3 regions of the Streptomyces sp. NPDC055239 genome follow, and region 1 is predicted to be linked to each of the others. Evidence: riboswitches for the same ligand, from Rfam matches in the RefSeq annotation. Region 1 holds a riboswitch; each other region holds the start of a gene.
The links. A riboswitch is a leader RNA that binds a small molecule or an ion and turns the genes downstream of it on or off. The one in region 1 is predicted to bind S-adenosylmethionine.
Positions count from the first base shown of each region.

Region 2: linked by a shared signal. The riboswitch ahead of ACWFRJ_RS10910 (aminotransferase class V-fold PLP-dependent enzyme) and the one ahead of ACWFRJ_RS23430 (putative leader peptide) in region 1 are both predicted to bind S-adenosylmethionine.
Region 3: linked by a shared signal. The riboswitch ahead of thrC (threonine synthase) and the one ahead of ACWFRJ_RS23430 (putative leader peptide) in region 1 are both predicted to bind S-adenosylmethionine.

Region 1 is NZ_JBSGRD010000007.1:199,525-206,968, forward strand. It holds gene ACWFRJ_RS23420 (DinB family protein) at 1-520, opposite strand, end outside; gene ACWFRJ_RS23425 (glutathione S-transferase family protein) at 544-1,353, opposite strand; SAM riboswitch class IV at 1,680-1,824, opposite strand; SAM riboswitch class IV at 2,005-2,118, shown strand; gene ACWFRJ_RS23430 (putative leader peptide) at 2,238-2,327, shown strand; gene ACWFRJ_RS23435 (LLM class flavin-dependent oxidoreductase) at 2,438-3,706, shown strand; gene ACWFRJ_RS23440 (NtaA/DmoA family FMN-dependent monooxygenase) at 3,724-5,163, shown strand; gene ACWFRJ_RS23445 (LLM class flavin-dependent oxidoreductase) at 5,179-6,306, shown strand; gene ACWFRJ_RS23450 (hypothetical protein) at 6,351-7,028, opposite strand; gene ACWFRJ_RS23455 (PucR family transcriptional regulator) at 7,211-7,444, opposite strand, start outside.
Region 2 is NZ_JBSGRD010000002.1:1,057,742-1,065,185, reverse strand. It holds gene ACWFRJ_RS10930 (ATP-binding protein) at 1-1,106, shown strand, start outside; gene ACWFRJ_RS10925 (response regulator transcription factor) at 1,103-1,765, shown strand; gene ACWFRJ_RS10920 (SLC13 family permease) at 1,840-3,252, shown strand; gene ACWFRJ_RS10915 (glycerate kinase family protein) at 3,277-4,494, shown strand; gene ACWFRJ_RS10910 (aminotransferase class V-fold PLP-dependent enzyme) at 4,446-5,819, opposite strand; SAM riboswitch class IV at 6,001-6,117, opposite strand; gene trpD (anthranilate phosphoribosyltransferase) at 6,247-7,311, opposite strand.
Region 3 is NZ_JBSGRD010000022.1:46,452-53,895, reverse strand. It holds gene groL (chaperonin GroEL) at 1-550, opposite strand, end outside; gene ACWFRJ_RS41970 (cold-shock protein) at 885-1,088, opposite strand; gene ACWFRJ_RS41965 (MoaD/ThiS family protein) at 1,512-1,790, opposite strand; gene thrC (threonine synthase) at 1,892-3,199, opposite strand; SAM riboswitch class I at 3,217-3,351, opposite strand; gene ACWFRJ_RS41955 (glucosyl-3-phosphoglycerate synthase) at 3,519-4,463, shown strand; gene ACWFRJ_RS41950 (DUF7927 domain-containing protein) at 4,595-6,685, shown strand; gene ACWFRJ_RS41945 (alpha,alpha-trehalose-phosphate synthase (UDP-forming)) at 6,797-7,444, shown strand, end outside.

The DNA.
Region 1 (7,444 bases):
CGAGGTGAACGCGCAGCATGCGGAGCTGGCCGATCTCCGTGGCGTTCTTCATCAGCTCGGAGTTCACCCAGGCGAGCATGTGGGCGACGGTGTGTTCGGGGTCGTTCTGCCAGGGGAACGGGGCGGTGTCGTCCAGGTCCGTGTCGTCGAGCCGGTCGAGCACCGACAGCCAGTCCGTACGCAGGCCGCGAAGCCAGTCGACGGCTGCCTCGCCGCTGCCCGGCCACGTGATCTCGGTCCGCTCCCGCGGCACCTGCCCCCGCGCGTGGTCGATCGTGACGCTCCACCACCAGCCGATGTGCCAGCTGATCCAGCCGATCGTGGGAACCGGGACGGGATCCGGCTCGGTCTCCGCGAAGTCCGCCACCCACCCTCCGTCGCCGTCGGGCCGCACCGTCCAGCAGAGCGGCGCGGGCTCCCACAGGAAGTCCTCGGGCTCCAGGCGCTCCAGGTGGTACTCGAAGAGGGACCACGTCAGGTCGAACTGTCGGCGCAGCAGTTCGCGTCGGGAATCGTTCACGGGCTGACCCTGGCACAGGGGCCCTAGGCTTGGGAAAGGGATTGTGGGTCGCAGGCGGATGCGTCCGACCACCGGTCCGGCTCTCCAAGCCGGGGGTGGTTGGCGTAGAAGGCCGGATGGTCGTGCAGGCGGCGTACGTAGGCGCGCAGGTGGGGGTAGGTGTTGGTGTCCTCGGCCGCGTCCGGGGTGAGGTGGACGAGCCTCGCCCACAAGTCCACGTCCGCCGCTGTGAGTTCGTCGCCCACGAGGTAGGAGCGGGAGGCCAGCCGGCAGTCGAGCCTGTCCAGTGTCGCGGGGGCGAGCGGTTCGGCGAGTAGCTCGTGCCAGGTGTCGATCCGTGCTGCCAGGGCCGGTCGGCGCAGGACGGGCAGCGGGCCACTGCCGTGTGCGGCAAGGCGGCAGGCCAGGTCGCGCAGGATGTCGGGGGTGTGGTTGCTGACGACGTGCCCGCTCCATCGGTCGCACAGGGCCGGAACGGTCAGCGGCCCGTCGAAGTGGTGCTCGGTGGCCTCGTAAGAGCGGTGCAGGGAGTCGAGCGCCTCGGTGGTGTGCGGTGCCAGGAGGGTGGTGGCGACCGATTCCCTGAGCCCGAGCAGGTCGAGGGTGATCGAGACGCGCAAGGAGTCCGGACATTCCGCCGAGAGATACAGGTGGTAGCGGTGGGGTGCCGGGTAGAAGCCGCCGGCCACGTCGTCGCCGATGCGGCTGCGGATCGGCGCGGGACAGGCGCCGAGTGGGCCGGAGTCGTACGGAGGGCATGAATCCGCGGCGGAAGTCAGGTGGGAGGCAGGGCGGGAAACAGGGCGGGAACGGTGCGACGTGATCTCGGGCATGGCTCTCCAGACAGGGGAGGGGCGCCGACCGGCGGCGGCACGCGCGGCGCCGGTGGCACAGCGGGGGAGAGGGGGATCCGTGGCCACAGCGGGCCGCAGCGATGAGGCTTCTTGTCCGGAGGCGTCGCTGGTGTGTGGACGCTGCGCGGACGTCAGACAGCTGGCACCGAGGCGCTGCACACGCGCAGCAGGTCGATGTGCAGACGTCTGGTCAGAACGCGGGGGCGGGGCCGGGGCGCGGACAGGAGAGGCCGCTGGATGCTGTTCCTCTCACCGACCGCCCTGGACATGTCCACCAGCCCTGCCGTCGAGGCCCGTTGTACCCGGGGCCGCGCTTGCCCCGCCGCCACGGCGGGACCCGGTCGTCACCCGGGGCACCCCGTCGCGGAGGAAGGGTTGCCCGTCAGCGGGCCGGGGCCGATGACCCGCTCGGGCAGGAACCCTGCCGGGCGGGCGCTGACAATCGTGACCGTCCCCGGAAGTCTGGGTCCGGGTGCCCGGCTCCGTCAAGAAGGCCCGCACCAGGAACAGAAGGAGTGGTCCGGTGGTTGACTTGACGGAGACGGGCGACGAGGCGCGTACGGCGATGTGGGAACGCCCATGATCCACGGGCATTGCGCACCGCTACGACCTCACGTAACGTCCCGAGCAGGTTACGAGTGTCAGCGTCAAGCCCTGGCTTGCTGACCGGCAACCCTCCCACGCGGCGGGGTGCTCCAGGTGAGGACCAGGCGGTGCCCGTCCAGGGTTCCGCAAGCGCGAGACCGGCGAGGCCCCAGGCCCGCCGAGTCGGAGGGGCGGAGGTGACGGACGTGACACCTGTGTCAGCTGTACCGCACCTGTCGCATCTGTCGCCCGCGCCGCCCGCGCCCGCCCCGCGCGTCATGGTGATCGCCCCGAGCCGCCAGGTACATCTGTACTCCCGGCCGCACATCGATCTGCAGCGTGTCGCCGGCGCGCTCTGTCGTTCCTGACCCGTCATTCCGCCGCCGCACCCTCGGAGTTGAGGGACCGGTGTTTCGCACGGTCGCACGGTCGTACGGTCGATCAGGAAGGCACACCTTTCGTGTCGTCATCATCTTCATTGCCCCATTCATCTCATTCCTCCGCTTCTTCTGCTGACTCTGCTTCTGCTGACTCCTCCGCCGCGCTGCACCTCGCCGTCGCGCTCGACGGCGCGGGCTGGCACCCGGCCGCTTGGCGCGAACCAGTGGCCCGCCCGGGGGAGTTGCTCACCGCCCGGTACTGGGCCGATCTGGTCACCGAGGCCGAACGCGGCCTGCTCGACTTCGTGACGATCGAGGACGGGCTAGGGCTCCAGTCCTCGCACTTCACCGAGCCCGACGGACGCACGGACCAGGTGCGCGGGCGGCTCGACGCCGTCCTCATCGCGGCCCGTGTCGCCCCGCTGACCAGCCACATCGGCCTTGTGCCGTCGGTGGTGGCCACGCACACGGAGCCCTTCCACATATCCAAGGCGATCGCCACGCTCGACTACGTCAGCGCGGGACGCGCGGGCGTACGGGTGCAGGTGTCGGCACGCCGTAACGAGGCCGCGCACTTCGGGCGCCGCACGCTTCCCGCCCTCGAGGCCGTCGAGGACCTCGGCAGGCCGGACGTACGGGAGTTGACCCTCGACCTCTTCGACGAGGTGGCCGACTACGTCGAAGCCGTGCGTCGGCTCTGGGACAGCTGGGAGGACGACGCGGAGATCCGGGACGTCGCCACCGGCCGCTTCGTCGACCGCGGCAAGCTGCACTACATCGACTTCGAGGGCAAGCACTTCAGCGTCAAGGGCCCCTCGATCACGCCACGGCCGCCGCAGGGCCTTCCCGTCGTCAGCGCGCTCGCCCACGAAACTCCGACCGAGGCCCCGTTCCGGCTCCTGGGCCGCTCCGCCGACATCGGATACGTCACCCCGCGCGACGCCGGGCACGCACGCGACATCGTCGCCGCGGTCCGTGCCGAGCAGGATGCGGCCGGACGCGCCGACGAGCCCCTGCACCTCTTCGGCGACCTGGTGGTGTTCCTCGACGACGACCCGGCCGCCGCCGCGGCCCGCCGGGAGCGTCTGGACGCCCTCGCAGGTCACCCGTACACCAGCGACGCCCGGGTGTTCACCGGTACACCCGCCCAACTGGCCGATCTGCTCGTGGAGTTGCGCGACTCCGGGCTCACCGGGTTCCGGCTGCGCCCCGCGGTCGTCGGCCACGACCTCCCGGCGATCACCCGGGGCCTGGTGCCCGAACTCCAGCGCCGCGGCGCCTTCAGGGACGCGTACGAAGCCGACACCCTGCGCGGTCTCCTCGGCCTCGCCCGCCCCGCAAGCCGCTACGCCGCCGCCACCGCCTGAGCCGGAAGGAACCCGACATGAGCAAGTCACCGGACAAGCCGCTCAAGCAGATCCACCTCGCGGCACACTTCCCCGGCGTCAACAACACCACCGTATGGAGCGACCCCGAGGCCGGGAGCCACATCGAGTTCAGCTCCTTCGCGCACTTCGCACGGACCGCCGAGCGCGCCAAATTCGACTTCCTGTTCCTCGCCGAGGGGCTACGGCTGCGCGAACAGGGCGGCGAGATCTACGACTTGGACGTCGTCGGACGCCCCGACACCTTCGCCGTGCTCACCGCGCTCGCCGCCGTCACCGAACGCCTCGGCCTGACCGGCACCATCAACTCCACCTTCAACGAGCCTTACGAGGTGGCCCGCCAGTTCGCCAGCCTCGACCACCTCTCGGCCGGGCGCGCCGCCTGGAACGTCGTGACCTCCTGGGACGCCTTCACCGGCGAGAACTTCCGCCGCGGCGGGTTCCTCCCGCAGGAGGAGCGCTACTCCAGGGCGAAGGAATTCCTCAGCACGGCCGGCGAGCTCTTCGACTCCTGGCGCGGGGACGAGATCGTCGCCGACCAGGGGACCGGCACGTTCCTGAGTGACGCCAAGGCGGGCGCCTTCGTCCACCAGGGGCAACACTTCGACATCCAGGGGCAGTTCAACGTCCCGCGCAGCCCGCAGGGCCGACCTGTCATCTTCCAGGCCGGTGACTCGGAGGAGGGGCGCGAGTTCGCCGCCGAAGGCGCGGACGCGATCTTCAGCCGGTACAGCACGCTCAAGGAAGGGCAGGCGTTCTACGCGGACGTCAAGGGCCGCCTGGCCCGCCACGGCCGCACCCAGGACCAGCTGCTCATCCTCCCGGCGGCGACCTTCGTCCTCGGGGACACGGACGCCGAGGCGGAGGAGCTCTCCCGGGAGGTGCGGCGCAAGCAGGTCAGCGGCGCCACGGCGATCAAGCACCTGGAGTTCGTCTGGAACCGCGACCTCTCCGCGTACGACCCGGAGGGCCCGCTGCCCGACATCGACCCGGACGTCGGCGAGCACACCATCGCCCGCGGGCGTGCCCAGGTGCGGATGTACCGCGACCCGCTGGCCACCGCGCGGGAGTGGCGCGAGCTCGCGGCCGCGAACAAGTGGTCCATCCGCGACCTCGTCATCGAGACCGGCAACCGGCAGTCCTTCGTCGGCTCCCCGGCCACCGTCGCCGAGACGATCAACTCCTTCGTCCAGGCCGACGCGAGCGACGGCTTCATCCTCGTCCCGCACATCACCCCCGGCGGCCTCGACGCCTTCGCCGACACCGTGGTCCCGCTCCTCCAGGAACGCGGCGTCTTCCGCACGGAGTACGAGGGCACCACCCTGCGCGACCACCTCGGCCTGGCCCATCCCGACGCCGACGCCGGCTCAGACGCCGGGGTGCCTCTCTCCGTACCCACTCCCGTACCCACTCCCGTGCCCGCGTCGGCCGACCACTGAGGAGGATCACCGCCCATGTCAGCCATCCCGCTCGGCGTCCTCGACCTGGTCCCGATCTCGTCCGGCTCCACCGCGACCGTGGCGCTGCGCAACTCCATCGACCTGGCCCGGCAGACCGAGCGATTCGGGTACGCCCGCTACTGGTTCGCCGAACACCACCTCAACCCGGGTGTGGCGGGCACATCGCCCGCGGTCGTCCTCGCCCTGACCGCCGCCGCCACCTCGACGATCCGGCTCGGGGCAGGAGCCGTACAGCTCGGACACCGCACCGCGCTCTCCACGGTCGAGGAGTTCGGCCTGATCGACGCGCTGCATCCCGGACGCCTCGACCTGGGCCTCGGCCGCTCGGGCGGCCGACCGCCGGGCACGCAGGGCGCCGCGCCGCCGACCGCCACCCCCGTCGTCGACGGCCGTGCTCCGGGCGGGCTCCGGATCCCGGCACGCTTCTCCTACGAGCACCTGCTCGGCTCACCCCGCGTCGCCCTCCAGCGCAAGCTGCTCCAGCAGCCGCACGCCGAGGCGCAGGACTACGGGGAGCAGGTCGACGACATCCTGGCGCTGCTCGCGGGAACGTACCGCTCCGATGACGGCATCGAAGCGCATGTCGTGCCCGGTGAGGGCGCCGACATCCAGGTGTGGATCCTGGGCAGCAGCGGCGGCCAGAGCGCGGACGTCGCCGGTCGGGGCGGCCTGCCCTTCGCCGCGAACTACCACGTCAGTCCGGGCACGGTGCTAGAGGCGGCAGAGGGGTACCGCGCCGCGTTCAAGCCCTCCGACGTACTCGACAAGCCCTATGTCAGCGTCTCCGCGGACGTCGTCGTCGCCGAGGACGACGAGACCGCCCGCGAACTCGCCGCGGGTTACGCCCCATGGGTCCGCAGCATCCGCACGGCCGAGGGCGCCATCCAGTACCCGACGCCGGAGGAGGCGCGCCGCCACAACTGGACCGACACGGACCGGGCCCTGGTCCAGGACCGCACGGAGACCCAGTTCACGGGTTCCCCCGGACGCGTGGCGGATCTCCTGGAGCAGCTCCAAGAAGCCACCGGAGCTGACGAGTTGCTCATCACCACCATCACCCACGGCCATGCCGACCGGGTGCGCTCCTACGAACTGCTCGCCGAGGAGTGGCGGCGCAGGTGACGTGTCCGTCCGCCGGGCGTCGCGCGCCCGGCGGACGGTCGGGGTCAGGCGATGGGCCAGCAGTTGTACGCGTTGTAGTTCGTGCCGTTGCAGCCGAACCATTTGCCGTAGAGGCAGGGGCCGATGTCGCTCCAGTAGCCGTGGCAGCACGCCAGGCACGTGTAGCCCCCGTACCCGTCGCTCACACAGGCCGAGCTGCCGTCCACGCACTCGGCCTGGGCCCGGGGCGTGGCCTGGGGCGGTGTGCCCTGCGGGGCGACGCCCCAGGTCAGGGGAGGCGTCGCCGGGCCTCTGGCTCCTGGACCTTGAGGCACAGGGCCGTGAGGCCGGGCCTGGGACTGAGCCTGAGGGCCCTGCGGCGGGGGCTGGGCGTGCGCTGATGATGTCCCGCACGGCGAGGGTGCCGGGGCGGCGCCGGCCCGCGCGTAGTGGGAAAGCAGTGTGGCCAGGACGGTGTGCTCCGGGGAGTCGGACTCCTTGAGCGTGAGCTGGACGAGGCTGTGCGTGTGTTCGTCGCAGGGAACCTGCCTCAGGAGCTCCACCTGATCGATGAGGCTCACGGGGATCGTCGTCCAGTCCTGACATGTCGTGCCGGGAGCGAACTGGAAGCTCTCCGTGGCCTCTTCGGACTTCTTGACCATCCCGACGATCACGGGTTTCTCGCGGACCGAGTCCGATGCGAGTGCTTGAAGGAATTCCTCACCGCTGAACGACCTGGGCATGTGTCTCCTCTCGGCGCCACGCGGGCGCCAGCCGATGCCACGAGGTTCGCGTGATCCGCGAGAGCGGCACAACGGAGGCGGAGGCAGTCGGTCCGGATAGGTGAACTCGCGTCACGAGCGGGGGCGTTGTCCCGCGAGCGCACGCCGGGGTGGAGCGACCGCGCGCAGGACCGGTCGGCGCCCTACCCGTTCCGGCCCCCGAGCACGATCGTGCGCGCGATGTCAAGGGTGAGGCGCTGCCACGGGTCCTGGGGGTCGCGCGATGTGATGTCCCGTACGCGACGCAGGCGGTAGCGCACGGACTGGGGGTGCAGGTGGAGCTCGCGGGCCGCGGCGTTGGCGGAACCGGTGTCGATGTACGCGGTGAGGGCTTCCAGGAGGTGGCGCTGGGCGCGGTCGACGAGGGGGCCGAGGAC
Region 2 (7,444 bases), on a different contig from region 1:
CCCGCGAGCTGCGCATCGACCATCCGCTCGCCAAGGACACCGCGGCCCTGTCCGCCGTCTTCGACTCCCCCGCCGCCACCGGCACCCTGCACCGCGACCAGGGCGAGGTCCGCTGGGCGAAGGTGGAGATCGGGGCGAGCGGCGGGCAGCCGGGGGCGGCGTTCGTCGTCGCCTTCCATCCGGCGGGCGAACAGGCCAAGGCGGGCGACGTGTTCACGATGCTGCTCGCCATCTCCGGGGTCGCGCTCCTGATGACGACCGGCATCGGCTGGGCGGTCGCGGGCCGCATCCTCAAGCCCGTACGCCTGGTGCGTACGACGGCGGCCAAGATCACCGAGCAGGATCTGACCCGGCGCATCCCGGTGCAGGGCAGGGACGACGTCGCGGCGCTCGCCGAGACGTTCAACGGCATGCTCGACCGCCTTGAGCGGGCGTTCGCGGCGCAGCGCGAGTTCGTCGACGACGCGGGGCACGAGCTGCGCACCCCCATCACCATCGTCCGCGGCCATCTGGAGCTGATGGGCGACGAGCCGGGCGAGCGCGAGGAGACGACCCGGATCGTCATGGAGGAACTCGACCGGATGAGCCGGATCGTCGAGGACCTCCTCCTCCTCGCCAAGGCCGAGCGCCCCGACTTCGTCACCCCGGAGCCGGTGCAGCTCGCCGAGCTGACCGCGGACGTCTTCGTCAAGGCGCGGGCGCTCGGCGACCGCGACTGGAAGCTGGCCGAGGTGGCAGACGGCGAAGCCGCGCTCGACCCGCAGCGCATCACCCAGGCGATGGTGCAACTGGCCCAGAACGCCGTCCAGCACACCGTCCCCGGCCAACACATCGGCATCGGCTCGCGCGGCTCGGCGGGACGGATCGAGTTGTACGTCGCCGACAGCGGGCCCGGCGTCCAGGCGCAGGACGTCGCGGTGATCTTCGAGCGGTTCCGGCGCGGCACCGCGCGCCGGGGCGCCCGTGCCACCGGCGCGGGACTCGGTCTCGCCATCGTGCGGGCGATCGCCGAAGGTCACGGCGGGCAGGTCGAACCGCGGTCCACGGAAGGCGGCGGCGCCACCTTCGTACTCGTACTGCCGGAACAGGAATCGGGGCAGCAATGAACCGGATACTCATCGTCGAGGACGAGGAGCGCATCGCCTCCTTCGTCGAGAAGGGCCTGCGCGCCAACGGCTTCACGACCAGCGTCGTCGGCGACGGCGAAGCGGCCTACGACTACGCCCTGACCGGCGGCTTCGACCTGGTCGTCCTGGACATCGGGCTGCCGGGCAAGGACGGCTTCACCGTCCTGCGGCAGCTGCGCGAGGCCCGTGTGAGCACACCGGTCATCGTGCTCACGGCGCGCGACTCGGTCAGGGACACGGTGGCGGGCCTCGAGGGCGGCGCCGACGACTGGATGACCAAGCCGTTCCGCTTCGAGGAGCTGCTGGCACGGGTGCGCCTGAGGCTGCGTACAGCGGCGGGGGCACCGGAGGTGACGGTTCTTCGCGGCGGGGATCTGACGCTGGATCTGCGCACGCGCAGGGCACGTGCGGGCGAGCGCACGGTGGATCTGACCGCACGTGAGTTCGTGCTGCTCGAACTCTTCCTGCGCCATCCGGGCCAGGTGCTCTCGCGGGAACAGATCCTTTCGCACGTGTGGGGCTACGACTTCGACCCCGGGTCCAACATCGTGGACGTGTACGTACGGGCGCTGCGCAAGAAGCTGGGCGCGGAGCGGGTGGAGACGGTGCGCGGGATGGGGTACCGGCTGCCGGGGTGACCAACGGGGCCACGGTGAATTTCCTTTCATCCGCGGCTCATTGAGGGCTCACGGCCGGGCCCGAGGCTCATTGCGTGACCCTGAATCCCCGGCAAGGCATCACCCTCTGCATCGCGCTCAGCCTGTGCGCGCTGCTCCTGGTGCCCGGCAACTTCCCCGGCCTGAGCGGCGACGCACGCCTGACCCTCGGCGTGTTCGCCCTGGCGACCTGCGCGTGGATCGGTACGCCGATCGACGACACGTACATCGCGCTCGGCGCCGGGCTCGCGCTCACCGCGACCGGAGTGATCAGCAGCGACACGCTCTTCGGCACCCTCGGTGACGAGACGGTCTGGCTGCTGATCTGCGCCTTCGTGCTCGCGGCGGCGGTGGCCCGCAGCGGTCTCGCGGGGCGGGCTGCCGCCTTTCTCGTCAGCGGGGCGCGCAGCGTGCGGCAGTTGACGCATCTGACGACGGCCGCCCTGGTCGTGACGGCGTTCGCGGTGCCCGCCACGTCGGGCCGCGCCGCGCTCGCCCTTCCCGTCTTCCTCGCGCTCGCCAAGGTCCTCGCAGAGCGCAGGCGCCTCGTGGTGATGCTCGCCCTGCTGTTCCCGACCGTGATCCTGCTCTCCGCCGTCGCGACCCTGATCGGCGCGGGCGCCCATCTGATCACGGTGTCCGTGCTGTGGGAGGCCACCGGGGAGCGGATCGGCTTCACGCAGTGGATGCTGCTCGGCCTGCCGCTCGCCGTCGCCTCGTCCCATCTGGCGGCGGAGGCCGTCCTGTTGACGACGACACGCCGTACGGACCGCGAGGGCCCCGTCCACATCACCGTCGAGCAGCTCCAGGAGCACAGCGAGCAGCCGGTCACCGGAGCCTGGGAGCCCGCCGAGACCCGCTGCGCCCTCCTGCTCGCCACGGTCGTCGCGCTCTGGTGCAGCGAACCGCTGCACCAGGTGCCGCCCGCCGTGGTCGCGTTGATCGGCGCGGTCGTCGCCTCGTCCCCCGCCCTCGGGACCGTACGCCTGAAGGACGCGCTGAAGACGGTGCCGTGGTCGCTGCTGCTCTTCATGGCGGCGACGATGGCGATGGGGGTCGCGCTCGCCGATTCGGGGGCGGCGAAGTGGCTGGTGAGCGGGGTTCCGCTCGATGTGCCGCCCTGGCTCTTCCTGACCGTCGTCATCGCGGTCAGCACGGCCGCGCACCTGGTCCTGCAGTCCCGTTCGGCCCGCTCGTCCGTCCTGGTACCCCTGGTCGTCGCGGCGGCCGTCGGCGCGGGCGTCAACCCGGTCGCCGCCGCCCTCGCCTCCACGGCGGCCGCCGGCTTCTGCCACACCCTGCCCGCGTCCGCGAAGCCCGTCACGCTCTTCGCCGAGATCCCGGGCACCCCCACCTACACCCCGCGCGACCTGCTTCGCCTCTCCGCGGTCCTGGCGCCGCTGACCGCCGCGCTCGTCCTGCTCTTCGCCGTCACGCTCTGGCCGCTGCTCGGCGTACCCGTCCGCTGATCCCCGCCCGCACTGGAGACCCTCATGCTGACCCGTTTCGCCATCGCCCCCAGCGGCTTCAAGGAGTCCCTTTCCGCGCAGTCCGCGGCCGAGGCCATCGCCGCAGGAGTACGCCGTGTCGTCCCACGCGCCGAGACCGATCTGATCCCCCTGGTGGACGGCGGCGAGGGCACAGCCCGCGCTTTGGCCATCACCGGCGGCGGCCGTCTCGTCGCGCTGCCCGCCACAGGGCCCGTCGGCCAGCGGATCGGCACGCACTTCGCGCTGCTTCCGGACGGCACGGCGGTCGTCGAGATGGCCGCGGTCGCCGGACTGTCACTGGTCCCGCGCGATCTGCGCGACCCGGGGGCCACGACGACGTACGGCGTCGGCGAGCTGATCAGCGCCGCGCTCGACGCGGGCGCCCGCCGCATCCTGGTGGGCTGCGGCGACTCCGGCACGTCGGACGGGGGCGCGGGGGCCCTCCAGGCGCTCGGCGCCCGGCTCCTTGACGCGGACGGCTGGGAACTCCCTCGCGGGGGCGGGGAGTTGACACGCCTGAGCCGTATCGATCCCTCGGGCCTCGACCCCCGCCTGAAGGACACCGAGATCCGCGTCGCCTGCAACCCCTTCAACGTCCTGACCGGCGAGCGCGGCGTCGCCCGCGTCTTCGGCCCCCAGAAGGGCGCGACGCCCACGCAGGTCGAACAGCTCGCGGCGGCCCTCGAACACTGGGCGTACGTCCTGACCCGCGACCTGCGTGTCACGGCGGACCTCTCCCTAGGCCCCGGAACGGGCGCCTCCGGCGGACTTGGCGCCGGTCTCGCGGCGCTCGGCGCCCAACTGCTCCCCCGCTTCGACGTCCTGCTCGACCATCTGGACCTGGACGCACGCCTGGCCCGCGCCGACCTGGTCGTCACCGCCGAGGGCGCCCTCGACCACCAGACGCCGCGCGGCAAGGTCCCCGCGGAGGTGGCACGGCGCGCCAAGCGGTTCGGCCGCCCCGTCCTTGTCCTCGCGGGCACGATCGGCCAGGGCGCGCACCACGTACGGGCGGAGGGCGTGGACGCCTACAGCGCGATCCTGCCCGCCCCGGTCTCGCTCACCGAGGCGCTCGGCCGTGGCGGTGAGTTCCTCACCGACGCGACCGAGCGGGCCCTGCGGATGATCGTTCTGGGGTCAAGGCTGAAGGGACGTACCAAGGGGAGCAAGGCTCAGGCGGCCGTGGTGTCCGGGACGCAGCGCCCCTCCTCCGTGCGGTAGTTCCAGCGCGCGCCGTCCGCCACCAGCTCCTTCACGGCGCGCACGAAACGCTCCACGTGCTCGTCGGGGGTGCCCGCGCCGAAGCTCACGCGGATCGCGTTGAGGGACTTCTCGCCGGGCGCGGCCTCGGGTGCGCCGCACTCGCCCTGGGTCTGCGGGTCACTGCCGAGGAGGGTGCGCACCAGCGGGTGGGCGCAGAAGAGGCCGTCGCGCACGCCGATGCCGTACTCGGCGGAGAGCGCGGCGGCGAAGTGCGAGCTGTTCCAGCCCTCGACGACGAAGGAGATGACGCCGACGCGCGGCGCGTCGTCGCCGAAGAGCGAGAGCACCTTCACGGCGGGCACATCGGCGAGACCCTCCTGCACCTTCGCGATGAGGTGGCGCTCGCGGGCCACGAGCTCGTCGAAGCCCGCATCGGTCAGCGCCTTGCAGGCGGAGGCGATCGAGTACACGCCGATGACGTTCGGCGAACCGGCCTCGTGCCGCGCGGCGGTGTCGTGCCACTCCACGTCCACACCGCCGTCCTCACGCCGCGCGACCTTGCGCGATGCGCCGCCGCCCGCGAGGTAGGGCTCGGCCGCCCGCAGCCAGTCGGAGCGGCCCGCGAGGACCCCCGAGCCGAAGGGCGCGTACAGCTTGTGACCCGAGAAGGCGACCCAGTCGACGTCGAGGTCGTCGATGGAGACGGGGTGGTGAGGCGCGAGCTGCGCGGCGTCGAGGACGATGCGGGCGCCGTGCGCGTGGGCGGCGGCGGCGAGCTCCTTGACCGGCCACAGCTCACCGGTGACGTTCGACGCGCCGGTCACGCACACCAGGGCGGGTCCGTAGGGATCGCGCTCTGCGAGGGCGCGCTCCAGGGTGGCGACGGCCTGCTCGGCGGTGCGCGGGGCGTTCAGGTACGTCACGCGGGCGTCGCGCCACGGCAGTAGCGAGGCGTGGTGCTCGGTCTCGAAGACGAAGACCTGGCAGTCGGCGGGCAGGGCGGCGGCGAGCAGGTTCAGCGAGTCGGTGGTGGACCGGGTGAAGACGACCTGGTCGTCCTCGCGGCAGCCGAGGAACTCGGCGACGGTGACGCGGCTGTTCTCGAAGAGGTCGGTGGAGAGCTGCGAGAGGTACCCGGCACCCCGGTGCACGCTGCCGTAGTACGGCGCGTACGCGGCCACGTCGTCCCACACGCGCTGCAGGGCCGGGGCGCTCGCCGCGTAGTCGAGCGCCGCGTAGGTCACCTCACCGCCGGTGACGAGCGGCACGGTGACGTCACGGCCGAGGACGGGCAGCGGCTCGGCACAGACGGATCGGTCGGCGACAGCGGTGGGAACAGACATGGCGAACTCCCGTGGGAAGGCAGGCGAGTTCACTGCGAGCGCGCACATAGGGCGCTCGCAGTGATGAAAGAAAAGGGGGTGCGGAAAAGGGGCCGGGAAGCCCTATCGCATTCGCTTGCTCACGAGACTGCTCCCTTGAGGACCAGGACCCCAGGGATACGACACTCATCGAGTGCGCAGGGGTCCGCGCTTGCCATACGCCTTGCTGCGTACGGCCTGGTCTTCACCCGGGGCACCCCGCCACGGACGGAGGGTTGCCGGACAGCGAGCCGGGGCCTAATCGCTGTCACTCATGACCTGCTCAGCATCTTGCCACACGAACTTCTCGGTGCACACCGCAGTCCGCGATCCGGACTGCGGTGTGCACCACACTCACGCCACACTCACGCCACACTCAAGCCACACTCAAGCCACGCTCACGCCGCGCTCACCTGTTGCTGGCCGCCACCCAGCGCTCCAGGGACTTCTTCGCGGCCCCGGAGTCGATCGACTCCGCCGCCCTGGCGATACCGGCGCCGATCTGCTCCACGAGGCTCCCCTCGCCCGGCGAGAGGGCCACCAGGGCCGCCGCCGTGTTGAGCAGCACGGCGTCCCGCACAGGGCCGCTCTCCCCGTCCAGGAGGCGCCGGGCCACCTCGGCGTTGTACGAGGCGTCAGCGCCCCGCAGCGCCTCCACGGGGACCAGGTCGATGCCGACGTCCCGCGGGTCGAAGGCCTCCTCGCGCACGGCGCCGTCCCGCACGACCCAGACCCGCGATGTCGCCGTGGTCGTCAGCTCGTCGAGCCCGTCGTCGCCGCGGAAGACGAGGGACGAGTGCCCGCGCTCGGCGAAGACCCCGGCCACGATCGGCGCCATCCGCGCGTCGGCGACCCCGACCGCCTGGGCCCGTACCTTGGCCGGGTTGGTGAGCGGACCCAGGGCGTTGAAGACGGTCCTGATCCCCAGCTGGCTGCGCGCCGCACCGGCGTGTCGCAGTGCCGGGTGGAACTTCACGGCGAAGCAGAAGGTGATCCCGGCTTCCTCGGCCACCTCGACGACCCGCTTCAGCGGCAGCTCCAGGTTCACCCCGAGCTTCTCCAGGACGTCGGAGGCGCCCGAGGCGCTGGAGGCGGCGCGGTTGCCGTGCTTGACGACCTTCGCGCCCGCGCCGGCGGCCACGATCGCGGACATCGTGGAGATGTTGACGGTCTTGGCGCCGTCGCCGCCGGTGCCGACGATGTCGACCGTCCGGCCAGGCACCTCGATCACATTGGCGTGCTCGTACATCGTGCGGACGAGGCCGGAGATCTCCTCCACGGTCTCGCCCTTGGCCCGCAGCGCGACCACGAAGCCCGCGATCTGCGCGTCGGACGCCTCGCCGCGCATGATGCGGTCCATGGCCCAGGCCGTGTCGTCGGTGCTCTGGTCGCGTCCCTCAAGAAGACCGTTCAGTACACCGGGCCAGGAACGGGCCGCCGCGGTGTTGCCTCCTGCGGGGGTCACAGCGCTCATCTGCCGCTCCTGGGTTCGTATAGGCGTAGGACAGGAACACCTTATCCAGCCCTGGGGACGGCAAAGAGCCCCGTCCATGCACTGGATGCATGAGACGGGGCTCTCGCCGTGGCGACCTTGTGGTCAGTACCTC
Region 3 (7,444 bases), on a different contig from region 1:
CGAGCCCGAAGGTCTGCGACTCCTCGACGGTGATGACGCCTTCCTTGCCGACCTTGTCCATCGCCTCGGCGATGAGCTCGCCGATCTGGGTGTCGGCGGCGGAGATGGAGGCGGTCGAAGCGATCTGCTCCTTGGTCTCCACGTCCTTGGCCTGCTCGAGCAGGGCGCCCGAGACGGCCTCGACGGCCTTCTCGATGCCACGCTTGAGGGCCATCGGGTTGGCACCGGCGGCTACGTTGCGCAGGCCCTCGCGGACCAGCGCCTGCGCCAGGACGGTCGCGGTCGTCGTGCCGTCACCGGCGACGTCGTCCGTCTTCTTCGCGACCTCCTTGACCAGCTCGGCGCCGATCTTCTCGTACGGGTCCTCGAGCTCGATCTCCTTGGCGATGGAAACACCATCGTTGGTGATCGTGGGGGCACCCCACTTCTTCTCGAGGACGACGTTGCGACCCTTGGGGCCCAGGGTCACCTTGACGGCGTCGGCGAGCTGGTTCATGCCGCGCTCGAGGCCGCGCCGTGCCTCCTCGTCGAACGCGATGATCTTGGCCATGTGAAGTGGTCCTCCCGGACAGGGGTGGCATGCTCCGGATCGCATCGGTGCCCGCGACGGACGGCCTGCAAGCCTTGTGGTTCCTTGCCCCACCCGGCCTGCGAGCCTCACCGACCCGATCCAAGTTCTGTCACTCTCACTCGGAGAGTGCTAACGCCAATGATTAGCACTCGACCCCTACGAGTGCAAGCGTCTCTCACGGATCCCAGACACATGAGGGGGCGCGCGTCCGGGGGCGCAGGCGCTTTTGAGGGCGTACGTACGAGGGGCCCGTACCCCTGTCGGGATACGGGCCCCTCGTCACTCGCTAAGTCGCTGGCCGATCGCGCCGAGATCAGACGGCGAGCTTGACCATGTCCGCCTGCGGACCCTTCTGGCCCTGCGAGATCTCGAACTCCACTCGCTGACCTTCTTCAAGGGTGCGGTAACCGTCCATCTGAATCGCGCTGTAGTGGACGAAAACATCCGCACCACCGTCGACCGCGATGAAGCCGTACCCCTTCTCCGCGTTGAACCACTTGACGGTGCCCTGAGCCATGCCTAACTCCCCTATTACTGGCCCTTGCACGGACCCGCACTTCGCGGGCCCGGGTCAGACCTCACCCCCCAATGGGTTGTGGAGGCGTGCGCCGGAACGCGTCGACCGCCGCTGAATGTATCTGTCCAACTGCCCTCTGCAACAGGTCAATCGGACGAGAATTCTGGGCACGCACGATCGGTAATATGCGGAGAATTTGCCGGAGTTCAGGGCAAGTCGGGCCAGACAAATGCCGCAATAGGCTCAAATAGGCAAGGCGCTTTGGCTACTTCTTGTCGGCCCCGGGCCGACTTCGTATATGCACTCGGCACAAACAGCGAAGCTTGCTTCCCAACTGTACCGCGCTCAACCACATTGAATTGCCCCCTCCGCTTCTCTCGCGGAGGGGGCAATAGAGGTGACGCTGCGTGCTTTCAGGCGGATTCAGCAGCCGCCCGCGACGGCGGGAATGATCGAGACGCCGGCACCGTCCGGCGTCGCGGTCTCGAGGCCCTGCTCGAAGCGGACGTCGTCGTCGTTCACGTAGACGTTCACGAAGCGCCGCAGCTTGCCCTGATCGTCAAGGACACGGGCCGCGATACCGGCGTGCTTGGCCTCGAGATCGGCGATGACCTCGGAAAGATTCGCCCCCTCGGCGGCGACCTCGGACTTGCCGCCGGTGTAGGTGCGAAGAATGGTGGGGATACGGACGTTCACGCTCATGGATTCACCTCGGGGTATGCGGGCCCCTTCAGGGGCGCGGGGAACTGCGCGACCAGCCACGACGGTCCGCAGTCGGAAAGAAGGCTCAAGACCTACGGCGGTTAACCGGCGAGACCCGCGGCGCGGAACGCGTCGAGGCTGGGCTTGATCGTCGCGGTCGCCTGAGAGGTCTCGGCAACCGCGTCCAGGGTCTTGAGCCCGTCACCCGTGTTCAGGACCACCGTGGTCAGGGAGGGGTCGAGGAGACCGGCCTCGATCAGCTTCTTCGTGACGCCGACCGTCACACCGCCCGCGGTCTCCGCGAAGATGCCCTCGGTCCGCGCGAGCAGCTTGATCGCGTCCACGACCTGCTCGTCGTTCACGTCCTCCACCGCACCGCCCGTGCGACGCGCGATGTCCAGGACGTACGGCCCGTCGGCGGGGTTGCCGATGGCGAGGGACTTGGCGATGGTGTTCGGCTTCTGCGGGCGTACGACGTCGTGCCCGGCCTTGAAGGCGGTCGACACCGGCGAACAGCCCTCGGCCTGCGCACCGAAGATCTTGTACGGCTTGTCCTCGACGAGGCCCAGCTTGATGAGCTCCTTGAGGCCCTTGTCGATCTTCGTGAGCTGCGAGCCCGAGGCGATCGGGATGACCAGCTGGTCGGGCAGCTGCCAGCCGAGCTGCTCACAGATCTCGTACGCGAGGGTCTTGGAACCCTCGCCGTAGTACGGCCGCAGGTTCACGTTCACGAAGCCCCAGCCCTCGCCCAGCGGGTCGCCGATGAGCTCGGAGCAGAAGCGGTTCACGTCGTCGTAGTTGCCCTCGATACCGACGAGCTCGCCGCCGTAGACCGCGGCCATGACGACCTTGCCCTGCTCCAGGTCGTGCGGGATGAACACGCACGAGCGGAAACCGGCACGGGCCGCCGCTGCGCCCACGGCACCGGCGAGGTTGCCGGTGGAGGAGCAGGAGAGGGTGGTGAAACCGAAGGCGCGCGCCGCCTCGATGGCCTGCGCTACGACACGGTCCTTGAAGGAGTGCGTCGGGTTCCCGGAGTCGTCCTTGACGAACAGCTTGCCCTGCTCGACGCCCAGCTCACGGGCGAGGTTGTCGGCCTTGACGAGCTGGGTCCAGCCGGGGTTGATGTTCGGCTTCTCGGCGACGTCCGCGGGGACGGGCAGCAGGGGTGCGTAGCGCCAGATGTTGGCGGGGCCGGACTCGATCTGCTTCCGGAGCGCCTCGGGGTCGCCGGTCGGCAGGTCGTACGCCACTTCGAGCGGGCCGAAACAGGCCTGGCAGGCGAAGATCGGGCCGAGGGCGTACAGCTCGCCGCACTCGCGGCAGGAAAGGCCCGATGCGGGGCCGAGGTCCACAGAACCCGTGGTCGAGGGGGTGGTGTCGTTCGTTGCAACAGTCTGCGCAGCCATGGAGGCGAGGCCCTTTCTCCTCATCTTCCCCGCGACGAATCTCGTCGCGAGACGGAATTGGCACCTTCCCCGCCGAGACCTCGCATGCGCGGTCGGCGGGATGGTTGCCGGGGCTTCAACGGGCCGTATCCCTCTGCCCCTCTGGATGAGCGGTATGGCGCCGGGCTTCAGGGGCCCGGGGCGTTTGTTACGCGTCGACCCCCGACATGCGATGGTCATCCGCGTTGTTCAAGACTGTAACCGACGGCCTGGACCCTTGAGATAGTCGTCCGAACCGCGAGATGGGTCACATGTAGGCCACACACAGGAGGAGCCACCCGTGCTGGAAGAGGCCGAGCGCTGGCTGACCAGGCGTTCCTGGTCCGTTGCCGACCGTCCGCTCAGCGCGCTCGTCGCCGCCAAACGGGCGTCGGGAGCCTCGGTGAGCGTCGTCCTGCCCGCGCTCGACGAGGAGGAGACGGTCGGCGAGATCGTCGCCGAGATCCGCCGCGAGCTCATCGAGAAAACTGCCCTCGTCGACGAGCTCGTGGTGATCGACTCGGGCTCGCGGGACCGCACGGCCGAGGTCGCGCGCGATGCGGGTGCGCGGGTGGTGCACCGGGACGAGATCCTGCCGCGCATCCCGGCCGTGCCCGGCAAGGGCGAGGTCCTGTGGCGCTCACTCCTGGTGACCGGCGGTGACATCGTCGCGTTCGTCGACGCGGACCTGAAGGAGTTCTCGGCGGACTTCGTCACCGGGATCGTGGGCCCGCTCCTGACCGAGCCCGACGTGCACTTCGTGAAGGCGATGTACGACCGCCCGCTTGCCGGGACGGCGGGTCAGGGCGGCCGGGTCACCGAGCTGATGGCGCGCCCGCTTCTCAACATGCACTGGCCCCAACTGGCAGGATTCGTCCAGCCGTTGGGCGGCGAGTACGCGGCACGCAGGTCCCTCCTCGAGCGGCTGCCGTTCCCGGTCGGCTACGGGGTGGAGCTCGGCCTGCTCGTCGACGCGCTGCACACCGTGGGCCTCGACGCGCTCGCGCAGGTCGACGTCGGCGTGCGCAAGCACCGGCACCAGGACGGGCAGGCGCTCGGCAGGATGGCCGCCGCGATCTACCGGACGGCGCAGGTCAGGCTCGCGCTCGGTCACCACGTACGCCCCGAGCTCACCCAGTTCGAACGGGGCGAGCACGGGTTCGAACCGCGGACCCATTCGGTGGACACGGAGGAGCGTCCGCCGATGTCCGGGATCGCGGAGTACACGGCACGCCGCGTGGCGTAACCACCCAAGACCGGGCATTTTGTCTACATTCCCCACTTATGTGGGTCTTTATGCGGGTCAGACAGCTGCGGCTCAGACAGCTGCGGGTCAGACAGGTAATGGGAAGCGCGCGACGCGTCGGTGGCGTGGCCATGGCCACGGCCGGTCTCGCGGCAGGGGCACTGAGCGCCGCAGCCGTGGCACCGGCCGCCGCGGATGTGATCGAGCCCTTCGCCAAGCGCTACGACGAATCGCTCTACGGCGACTTCAAGACCATCGGCAACACGGTCATGGGCTGCCCGACGACGCCCGCGGACATGGCGGCGCGCTGCGCCACCGCCGCGGACGGCGAGGGCCGCGACAACAACAACACCTTCGTCATGCGGCGGATCAACACCGCGGGCATGGACCCCGACCACGGATCGAGCACCGGCCGGGTCGCGATCCCGCCCGGCGCGAAGGTCGCGTACGCGCGCCTCTTCTTCGGCGGCAACGACGGCACGTACAAGGGCCCGAGCGGCGCGCAGCTCAAGCGCTGCGACATCTCCGGGGCCGACGTGAATCCGTCCCCCGGCGACCCGCTCGACGCGGTGCCTTCCGTCAGCGTGGCCGGCGCCACCCCGTCGAAGGTGACCCCGGCGAACATGGTCGGGGACCCGGCGTCGGCCAACGGCCCGCACTACTACACCGGCGAGGCCGACGTCACGGGCCTCTTCAGCGGCATCACCGGCGACGGAACGCCCATGCCGGTCGCGGTCGGCGACATCTGGGCGCCCACCGGCAAGGGCTGCGTCGCGGGCTGGTCCCTGACCGTCGTCTACAAGTACGACGCCCCCGACGAGCAGTACGCGCCCGACCGCCGCAACGTCTACGTCTACGGCGGCCACGTCCTCCAGCGCTCCACCTCGCCCGCCACCAGCGTCAAGGTCGACGGCTTCTACCGCACGGACGGCAAGCCGCGCGCGAGCGTCACCGCGTACGAGGGCGACTGGAACACCCCCGGCGACCGTTTCGCGGTCGGCGGCCAGAACATCACCGAGTCGCACACGGGCAACACCAACAACTTCTTCATCAGCGAGGACGACGGCGCCCTCGACCCGAGGATGACCAACAACCTCTCCATCGACGCCAAGGAGTTCGACGTCACGGGCGGCAGCACACGCGCCACACCGGCCGCCGCCCCCGCCGCCGAGCCGATCCCGGTCGGCTCGACCTCCACGACGCTGAGCTTCTCCACGAAGGGCGACACCTACGTCCCCTCGGCCCTCGCGCTCTCCGTCCCGGTCCCGGATCTGGAGGTGACGAAGACGGCGAGCCCCAAGAAGGTGAAGCCTGGCGGCACCCTGACCTACACGGTCAAGGCGAAGAACATCAGCAAGCTGAACTACCCGAACGCCAAGTTCAGCGACGACCTGACGGACAACCTCGACGACGCGACGTACAACCACGACGCGAAGGCGACGACCGGCAAGGTCTCGTACACCAGACCGCGGATCAGCTGGACCGGCGACATCCCGGCAGGGCGCACCGCGACAGTGACGTACTCGGTCAAGGTCCACGACCCCGTCAACGGTGACGGCAACCTGCTCAACGACGTCGACGTCGAGTCCCCGCGCTCCAACTGCGACGCGGGCAGCACCGACCCGAGGTGCGGGGCGGCGCCGGTCATCGAGCGCAAGCAGCCGAAGCTCAAGGTCACCAACGCGCCCGCACGGCGGACCGCGCCGGTGTGCAGCAACGTCAAGAACACCATCACCCTCAAGAACCCATCGGGCAGCACCCGCACCGGGGCCACCGCTTCCTGGCAGGTGACGCCGGGCTCGAAGCCGGTCGCGAGCAGCGGGACGGTCACCAAGCAGGGTGCGAAGTACGTGTGGAAGGGCGACGTACGACCGCACGGCAAGGTCACTGTCACCCAGCGGGTCAAGGTGTCCTGCACGGCGGGCGCGATCCGGGTGATCACGGTGACGGCGCCCGGCAGCAACTGCCCCCGGTCCGTCCGGGGCGGCGACGACCCGTGCACCTCGGCGATCCTCGCCACGCGACAGCGGGTGCAGGCGCGGCCCGCCCCGCAGCAGGGCCCGCCCGTGGGAGCGGCGACGGCGAGCGGTCCGGGTGAAGGTCCGGGTGAACTGGCCGACACGGGCAGCGACTCCGGCACGATGCTGTACGCGGGCCTCGCGATCTCCCTGAGCGTGCTCGGCGCGCTCGCGGTGGCGGCGGCGAGGAGCAGGCGGGACTAGCCGGGCAGGCCTCGACGTAGGCCTTGACGCTGATCCCTGAACGTATACGGCCGGGCCCGCAAGGGTCCGGCCCTACGTTTGAGCCCTTCCGCTAAGGGCTAGGTTCGGCACATGGTCTCCGAGCACGCCGCCGCCCAGGTCCTCGTCGCGTCCAACCGCGGCCCCGTCACGTACTCCCTGGAGGAGAACGGAGAACTGATCGCCAAGCGGGGCGGCGGCGGACTCGTCTCCGGGCTCAGCGCGATCGGCGACTCCGGCGGGGACTCGCTGTGGGTCTGCGCGGCGCTGGGCGACGGCGACCGGGAGGCCGTGCGGCGCGGGGTCGGTGAGCCGGGCGTGCGGATGCTCGACATCGACGCGGGTTCGCACGAGGGGGTGCACGCCGACGCGTACAACGGGATCGCGAACTCGGTCCTCTGGTTCGTCCACCACATGCTGTACCAAACACCGCTCGAACCGGCCTTCGGCCCGGAGTTCCGGGCGCAGTGGGCGTCGTACGAGACCTACAACCGGGCCTTTGCCGAGGCGCTCGCGGAGAGCGCTGCGGGGGACGCGGCGGTCCTGATCCAGGACTACCACCTGGCGTTGGTGCCGGGGATGCTGCGCGAACTCCGCCCCGACCTGCGCATCGGCCACTTCTCCCACACTCCGTGGGCCCCTGTGGACTACTTCCGGATGCTGCCGGAGGACGTCGCGGAACAGTTGCTTCGCGGCATCCTGGGCGCCGACCGCGCGGCGTTCCTGACGGGCCGGTGGGCG